Regions from separate parts of the Sporosarcina sp. P12(2017) genome, predicted to be linked through region 1. Evidence: riboswitches for the same ligand, from Rfam matches in the RefSeq annotation. Region 1 holds a riboswitch; the other holds the start of a gene.
What was found. A riboswitch is a leader RNA that binds a small molecule or an ion and turns the genes downstream of it on or off. The one in region 1 is predicted to bind lysine.
Positions count from the first base shown of each region.

Region 2: another riboswitch for lysine. It lies ahead of CSV80_RS14045 (Na+/H+ antiporter NhaC family protein); the one in region 1 lies ahead of dapA (4-hydroxy-tetrahydrodipicolinate synthase).

Region 1 is NZ_PDYL01000005.1:127,409-131,754, reverse strand. Features, by position in the region: gene CSV80_RS05625 (long-chain-fatty-acid--CoA ligase) at 1-1,038, shown strand, start outside; gene dapA (4-hydroxy-tetrahydrodipicolinate synthase) at 1,152-2,045, opposite strand; lysine riboswitch at 2,163-2,340, opposite strand; gene grpE (nucleotide exchange factor GrpE) at 2,637-3,227, shown strand; gene CSV80_RS05610 (tetratricopeptide repeat protein) at 3,312-4,346, shown strand, end outside.
Region 2 is NZ_PDYL01000018.1:45,677-50,022, forward strand. Features, by position in the region: gene CSV80_RS14035 (bifunctional metallophosphatase/5'-nucleotidase) at 1-439, shown strand, start outside; gene yunB (sporulation protein YunB) at 487-1,254, shown strand; lysine riboswitch at 1,309-1,484, shown strand; gene CSV80_RS14045 (Na+/H+ antiporter NhaC family protein) at 1,676-3,244, shown strand; gene CSV80_RS14050 (sodium-dependent transporter) at 3,405-4,346, shown strand, end outside.

The DNA.
Region 1 (4,346 bases):
ATCCCGTATACGTCAGGAACGACAGGAGCCCCTAAAGGGTGTATCCATACGAATCGTACGGTGCAGGCCAATACGACAGGTTCGTATCACTGGATGACGATGAGTCCGGACACGGTCGTATTGACAAGTTTGCCTTTATTTCATGTGACTGGACTCACGCATAGTGCGTTGAATCCTATTTTGGCAGGGAGTAATATGGTGATTCTGACGAGATGGGATCGCGACTATGCGATGAAGGCGATCGAGCAGTTCCAAGTTAGTCACTGGATCAACATCAGTACGATGCTGATCGATTTCCTCGCGAATCCTCAACTCGCGGATTATGATATTTCATCTCTTGAGCTTGTCGGTGGCGGAGGAGCTACGCTTCCTATCGCAGTGGGTGAAAAACTGCGTCAACGAACGGGACTTGATTATGTAGAAGGGTACGGTCTATCCGAAACGATGTCGCATACTCATTTCAATCCGCCAAACCGTCCTAAGTTGCAATGTCTTGGTATTCCGGCATTCGGTGTAGATGCCCGCATTATCGATCCGACGACAGGAGAAGAGCTCGGAGTAGAAGAGGAAGGCGAGCTAGTGGTCCATGCGCCTCAGATGTTTAAAGGCTACTATAATCAGGAAGAAGAAACGAAAGCGAGTCACATGATGCTAGACGGAATACAATTCTTCCGCACTGGCGATATCGTGCGAATGGATAACGAAGGCTATTTCTTTATCGTAGACCGCGTCAAGCGGATGATCAATGCGGCCGGCTTTAAAGTGTGGCCGACGGAAGTGGAGTCGATCCTTTATAAACATCCAGCGGTTCAGCAAGCATGTGTCGTTCGGTCTCCTGATGAAGTGCGTGGTGAAACGGTTAAAGCACTCATTATTTTGGATCCGGAATATAAAGGAAGTGTAACGGGCGAAGAGATTATCGAATGGTCGAAGGGGCAGATGGCTAGCTATAAATATCCGCGAATTGTCGAGTTCCGGGATAGTTTCCCGACTACGAGTAGTGGGAAAATCTTATGGCGTCAGTTGCAGGATGCGTAAGAGATAACTAGATGAAACACCATGACTATTATATAGAAGTGACCCAAAAAGCTGCACCGAATAGACCGAATCTTGCGGTCATCTCGGTGCAGCTTATAGTTGTTTCCTATCGATCAAAGTCCGACTGCGGATTGATTACGAAGAGCTAGAAGGTCTTTCAACGACTCTACTTGTTCGTCAGGCAACGCAATCATTGGTAAACGAACGCCACCCACCGGTACACCTGTCAAGTTCAATGCAGCCTTTGTAGGTGAAGGGTTCGGAGCAGCGAACATCGCTTTCATAATGGGCAATAGACCGCGGTAGATGGTAGCCGCTTGCTTTGTATTGCCTGTTTTGAAGTGACGCACCATTTCTTGCATTTCATTGCCTATAATATGAGCGGAAACTGATACGACGCCTGTGCCGCCAATAGCTAGTACAGGAAGTGTAGACGAGTCATCACCCGTATAAACAAAGAAGTCGTCTCCCGTATGCTCGATAATCGCTGCAACAGCATCTAGATCACCGCTTGCTTCTTTGACAGACGTAATATTCGAAACGTTGTTAGCTAATCGGATAATCGTATCTGGGAGCATATTTACAGCGCTACGTCCCGGGATATTATAGAGCATGATCGGTAATGTAGTCGTTTGTGCAATCGTTTGGAAGTGCTGGTACAACCCTTCTTGACACGGCTTATTATAGTACGGCACGACAAGCATGATTCCGTCGACGCCAGCTTCTTCTGCTTGGATCGTCAAGTCAATGGACTCTCTTGTACTGTTCGTTCCTGTACCTGCAATAACCGGTGCACGACCTGCAACTGTTTGCACAGTGAACTTGAATAGTTCCACTTTCTCTTGCGCAGTAAGAGTAGGGGACTCACCTGTCGTACCTGCGACGACTAATGCGTCTGTTCCATTGGCTAGTAAGTGATTGATTAAGTTTTGTGTTGCTGGGTAATCGATGTCTCCTCTTTCATCAAACGGAGTAACCATCGCTGTCATAATTGATCCGAAATTCATTATTCTCCACATCCTATCATTTTATTAAAAAACATAGAGGTGGGGGCGATACGTAATTGAACGCAAAAAGCAACAACGAGGGCTCGCTGTTGCGTTGAAATAATGAATTATTTCTTTGCACGAGATAGCCCACCATATAGTCTCCTATATGACAATCCTGCACTTGTTCAGTCCAGGATCAGCTTAGAGATCATGAGCATCTCGCCGCTTCGGCAAATTCCCCTTTCCACAATCTTCACAGAACCTCATGATTCTCCGATTGTGTACTAATGGTTTTTGCGCCTCTATCCTTATTTCCGAATTATCGAAATAAGTGAAAGTTTAATTAACCTTACTGTACTTGTTATCCGCGAGAAATGCAACCTTAATTTTTCTAGATGTTTTATAGGTGTACCTTCTGTCTATCTATGACACATTGTGCAATAATACGTCAACCCGTGTATCGTAGTCGCCTCATTCCTTCGACAATTCGTGGCCCAGTATTGTGTTAGCCACCAAAAAGTGCTATCTTATCAGTATAATAGCCTAAGCTTAGACTGGGCTTTTCTTGCTTGATTTATGCATTATATGTTTTCTGAAAAGGGGAATTCGATGAGTACTATACATGAGTCCGCGAATAACAGGCCGGAAGAGTTACAGCGTTTATTGGATAAAGAATTATTACAACTGGAGAAAATTACGATTGAAGATTTCGAAGTAGATCCTATTGAGAAACCCGTTACGCAAGAAGACTTGAAGCAGTTTCAGCAGTTTACATCGACCAGTTTCCGATCTCTAGAAGAGTTGCTCGAAAGCAATCAAGCTGTTTTGCCCGTTGATGAGGCCATTACACGTTTGCAAGATGAAGCATTGCAAGACCGTGTACAAATGGCGAAACGTGCAGTGCAGATCTTTACTTTATTTGAAGATGTACGTCAGACGGTTGACCCTGAATCTGTCGATTTACTTGCACAGTTAGATGCAGCGATGGATCAAGCACATCTTTTGCTTGAAGAAATCGGTATACAAGAGTTATCAGTGTACGATGAGTATTTCGATGAAAGTTATATGGAAGCGGTTGGAACTATACCCGCTGAAGAAGCGCAAGGAATTGAGCGTTTTAAAGTAGCGGCTGTATTCCGTAGAGCCTTTTCAATAGAAGGTCTAGTCATTCAAGATGCGTTAGTGAAAACGGTTTCGTAAAAGGGGGGACGTTTATGACGAGCATTACAAATGATCAATGGGTGAGTCACTACGTACGCCCGTTTAGTAGGTGGAGGTGATTCGATGAGTTCATTCACTAACGTTCCTATGCTGATTCAGCAAATGCAACAAGCAATACGACAGAAGCGTTACACGCTGGCGCTTGATACGATACGCGAACTGGAAAAACTGAATGTTAGCCGTAAGCAAATTCTGTGGCATAAAGCATTGCTTGAAAGTAAGGTCGGGAATTTGCATGTGGCCTTAGCCTACTTGAAGGAATTAGATAGCGACGAGCTACATGCTATCAAGTTACAGCAAACGATCGTCGACAATTGGGACACGTATACGCAGATCATCGCTAAATATAACGATGCCGTATCGGAAATTCAGTTAGGATTTGGCGAAAAAGCACTACATATTATCGATCACGCGATGGAACTTGCAGGAAAACTGCCTATTCCGATTGAATTATATCGCATGAAAACGGTGTTGTTGGCACGTTATGAAAGTGACCCTTTATCTCGCTATACGGCGGGGTTACCTATGTATGCGCTTGATGATCCGACAATCAAACGTGTCGTGGCGGCAGAACCTCCACGTCCAGATATCCCACGGCCGGTTCCGAAGCCGAAAGTTAAGCGTAAGCTAAAAAAAGAAGCGGCAGTACTACTCGCTAGTATAGCAACCGTCCTATTAGTATTCGTCGTCTGGTTAGTTGCCAATCTCATGGCACAGCCTGAAACCGCTACGGAGTCGCCAACTACAGCACCCGTGAAAAAGCCGGCTATAACGGAGACTGCGTCTAAGAAAGACGAGCCGGTTAAAGAAGTGGTCGCAACACCTAAAGAAGAAACTAAGCTTGAATTCGTTTCCGATGAAGCGGCGAGAACGTATTATAATGAAGGCTATAAGCAATTTATGAAAGAAGACTTCCCAGCGGCTGTTGTGTACTTGGAATATGCTATGCGTACGGAGGAAAGTGATTACTTCACGGACGATGCCTCGTACTTCCTAGCTTCGAGTTATTTGCGTGAGCAGAAGTATGAAGACGTGGTGAAAATCGCGAAAGCATTCCGTAAAGAAAAAGATGTGAATTATAAGGAATCACCTTATCGA
Region 2 (4,346 bases), on a different contig from region 1:
CGATTGCGCGTTATTCAACGCAGGAATTTTCCTTGGTAGTTTAGATAAAGGTTGGGTGACAAAAGGGGATTTACACTCCTTATTACCTCATCCGATCAATCCGTGCCTTATTCATTTGGATGGTACTGATTTATTGACGGTCTACGAGCAGTCACTTGATCCAAAGTGGACAAAACTTCCTATAAAAGGCCTAGGTTTTCGTGGCACACTGATGGGTAGCATGATACATGAGCACTTATACCGTAACAATGACGGACAATTATTCGCGGGAAACCGTTTGGTGGAGCCAGGTGAGACGTATACGTTGGCAACACTTGATATGTTCACGTTTGGCTTTTTCTATCCAATACTAAAAGAAGCGAAGAAGGAATATATCATGCCAGAAATGCTTCGCGATATTCTCGGTTGGTATGGAAGAAAATATTTCAATGAACGCTAGTTATGTACGCCTCCTATTTCGCATAATGTGAAGTAGGAGGCGTTTTTATGCGTTTTTATACTAATCAAAAACGGCCAAAGAGAAATAATTATGGCAAAATCATACTGCGCTTTGTCCTCCCGAGCATTTTGGTGGGTGTGGCGATATTTTTCTATACGGTCAACAAACAGCTAACGCCAATCTACACACAATATGCTGAAGTACAAACGCAAAAAATAGCCAGCCACGTCATCAGTCAAGCCATTAATAATCGGTCTACCAGTGTGTACGATGTCAATGAAATTATTGAAAACGTCCCCGATGATACGACAGATACGGTGACGACCAAGTTTAACGCAGAAATCATTAGCCAGGTCATGTCAGAAATTCATCAGCTCGTAGAAAATCATTTAGAGCGTGCAGAGGGCGGAGATTTGGATATGTTACCGCCACTCGGAGATCTCGAGTATAATCCCGATCGGATGGAAAAAGAACAAGGTATTGTATTTTTCGTTCCGATTGGGCAAGCGGCGAATATCCCGTTGCTCGGTAACTTGGGACCGAAAATTCCTATTCGCTTCCATGTCGTTGGAGATGTGCACGCGACAGTAGAAACGGATATTCGTGAATTTGGCATTAATAATGCTTATGTAGAAGTGTATTTAATGTTACAAGTCAATGTGCAGATAATTGTTCCGCTAGCAACAAGTAGAAGTGTAGTAGAGCAGAAAATACCGATTGCGATTGGTTTGATTAGAGGGAAGGTACCGCAAATTTATTCGAAAGGAGAGCAAACGCCAGCACAAATCGAAGTTCCGCTTGAGAAGAAGGAGTAAAAGGTATTGTGAACGCTGTCGATTATTGCTACACTGAGAACAGAAGAATATCGAGACTTACGTAGAGGTTGCATTGTTTATGAGTACCTAGCGAGAGAGTGACATCTATGACCGCGAGCGAAAGGAGGCAATGCCGAAGTTTGAGAAGAGTCCGCTTCTCAAGTTGGGGTCATTTCGAAAAGGAATGACACTGTCATACACTGATAAATGTATGGAGAGCTACAGTAGCCAATTGTACTGCGATTTATTCATGTATTGCTTGATGAATTGTTTGGCCGACCCCTACACAAATGGTAGTGCCTGTGGGGGCGGCTTTTTTATCGGGAAATTAAGGAATTACAGGATATTATGGGCTTTCCACTCTTCGAAAGATCTTCTGCATTTCGATATCATCTAGCAACTAGAAAGAGGAGGAATTACAATGATCGGATCGTGGGTCTCTATTTTGCCTCCTATTATCGCCATCGTGATGGTGTTAGCGACGAGGAGAGTATTATTATCATTAGGAGCAGGAATTGTTACAGCCGCTTTACTTTTAGCGAACTTTGCTCCGTTAGAGACATTAAAAGGTGTATGGAGGGCCATGACAGTTTCATTTTATGATGGAGGACTCAATACATACAATATATTTATTATGTTATTTCTATTATTATTAGGTGTCATTACGGCATTCGTCAGTCTATCTGGAGGAAGCGCCGCATTTGCACGTTGGGCAGTCACTCGTATCCGTACAAAACGCGGAGCGAAGCTGTTGACGATGGGGCTTGGAATTGCAATTTTTGTGGATGACTATTTCAATTCCTTGGCAGTTGGACAGATTGCAAGACCGATTACGGATCAGCACAAGATCTCTCGTGCGAAATTAGCGTATTTCATTGACTCTACATCAGCACCCATCTGTGTCGTATCACCCATCTCTAGTTGGGGCGCGTTCTTGATTGGACAACTTGCACTTATTCTAGGTACGACAGCAGCGGTCAGCTATTCACCATTAACTGCGTTCGTCATGATGGCGCCGATGAACTTCTATGTCATTGCCACATTGTCCATGGTCTTCTTCTTCGCTTGGACGAATAACGACTTCTTTGAAATGAAGAAGCATGAAGATCGTGCTATGATTGAAGGCGAACTTTATGACCAAAATAAAGAAATCCCAGGTCAGCTGAAAGAAGAATTCCCTGAGCATACGTACGGAAAAGTTCGCGATTTGGTTGCACCGATCGTAACGTTGATTGCGGTAACGCTTGGTATGATGATTTATACAGGCTATAAAGAAGCGGGCGTTTTCGATATTTGGGCTATTTTTGAAAATACCGATGTACCGTTATCGTTGGTAATTGGTGGTGTAACGGCTACATTGCTAGCTATGTTGTTATATATTCTACAAATGAAAAAGAACGAAACAGCAAGTGTTTCATGGATGGGACGCGCGTTTATTAGCGGAGTCAAGGCGATGATGCCTGCGATTCTTATCTTAATCTTCGCTTGGGGATTGACTGACTTAATAGCTTCCCTAGATACAGGTCTATTCCTTTCTACGATGGTAGAACGATTGAATATTCCCGTCACTTTCCTTCCAGTACTGATCTTCGTATTAGCAGGATTAATGGCGTTCTCGACGGGTACTTCGTGGGGGTCTTTCGGTATCTTAATGCCGATAGCAGGTACGATCATGGTCAATGCGGCTCCAGAGTTACTATTACCAGCATTGGCGGCGGTACTTGCAGGTGCGGTATTCGGAGATCACTGTTCACCGATATCTGACACGACGATCCTGTCTTCTACTGGAGCGGGCTGTAACCATATGGATCACGTATCCACACAGTTGCCTTATGCGCTTGTCGCAGCTAGTGTAGCAGTAATAGGGTACATCGTTCTCGGGCTGACTGGGTCTGTCTGGATCGGCTTAGTAGCTGTTATTATTACCTTAATAGTTTTATTTACGTACTTGAGCGCAAAAGGAAAGCAACGAGCAGGACAAATAGCATAGTTTACCATTTAGACTAAGAGTGATAATTACTTCATTCTTAGTCTAAATTTGTTTTGACATCTCTAATTGGGCTGTTTATACTAAATATACGGAACTATAATTATCAGAATAAATCGAATGGTGAAAGTTTTGTAAAATAACAAAAAAAGAGGTGAGTTGTATGGAAAATCGTTCGCAGTGGGGAACGAGAGCAGGTTTTATACTGGCTGCAGTCGGATCAGCTATTGGACTTGGGAACATTTGGCGCTTTCCTTATGTAGCGTATGAAAATGGCGGCGGTGCATTTTTTATCCCGTACTTATTTGCACTTTTAACGGCGGGTATTCCGATTCTTATCATGGAATTCACGATTGGTCATAAATATCGTGGATCAGCTCCGCTTTCATTTTTCCGTCTGAATGGGAAAAAGACGGAGTTTCTAGGCTGGTGGGGAATCTTTGTATCCTTCGTCATTTCTACCTACTATGCTGTCATCATTGCATGGGCCATGAAATATACGGTCTATTCATTCGGCTTATCATGGGGGAAAGATCCAGAAGCATTCTTCTTCGGGGACGTCCTGAACTTAGCGGATAATCCTGGGGAAGTTGGAGGACTCGTAGGAGGCGTGGCATTGCCATTACTGCTCGTCTGGGTCATTTGTTACATCATACTACTTGGCGGAGTCAAGAAAGGGATTGAGTTGGCGAACCGGATATTTATACCCGTACTTTTCTTACTCTTCTTATTCGTCGTCATCCGTGCAATCACACTGGATGGAGCCATGGTAGGACTAGATGCATTCTTTAAACCTGAAGTCGATAAGTTACTCAACCCGCGTGTATGGGTTGCAGCGTACGGACATATCTTCTTCAGTTTATCGATCGCGTTTGCCATCATGATCACTTATTCTAGTTACTTACCGAAGAAATCAGATATTACGAATAACGCCTTTATTACAGGCTTCGCTAACTCTTCTGTTGAGTTATTGGCAGGTATCGGAGTCTTCGCAGTATTAGGATTCATGGCAACTAATCAAGGAGTAGATGTAGCAGACGTAGCTACTGCAGGTGTAGGGCTTGCGTTCGTCGTATTCCCTGAAATTATTAATCAAATGCCAGGG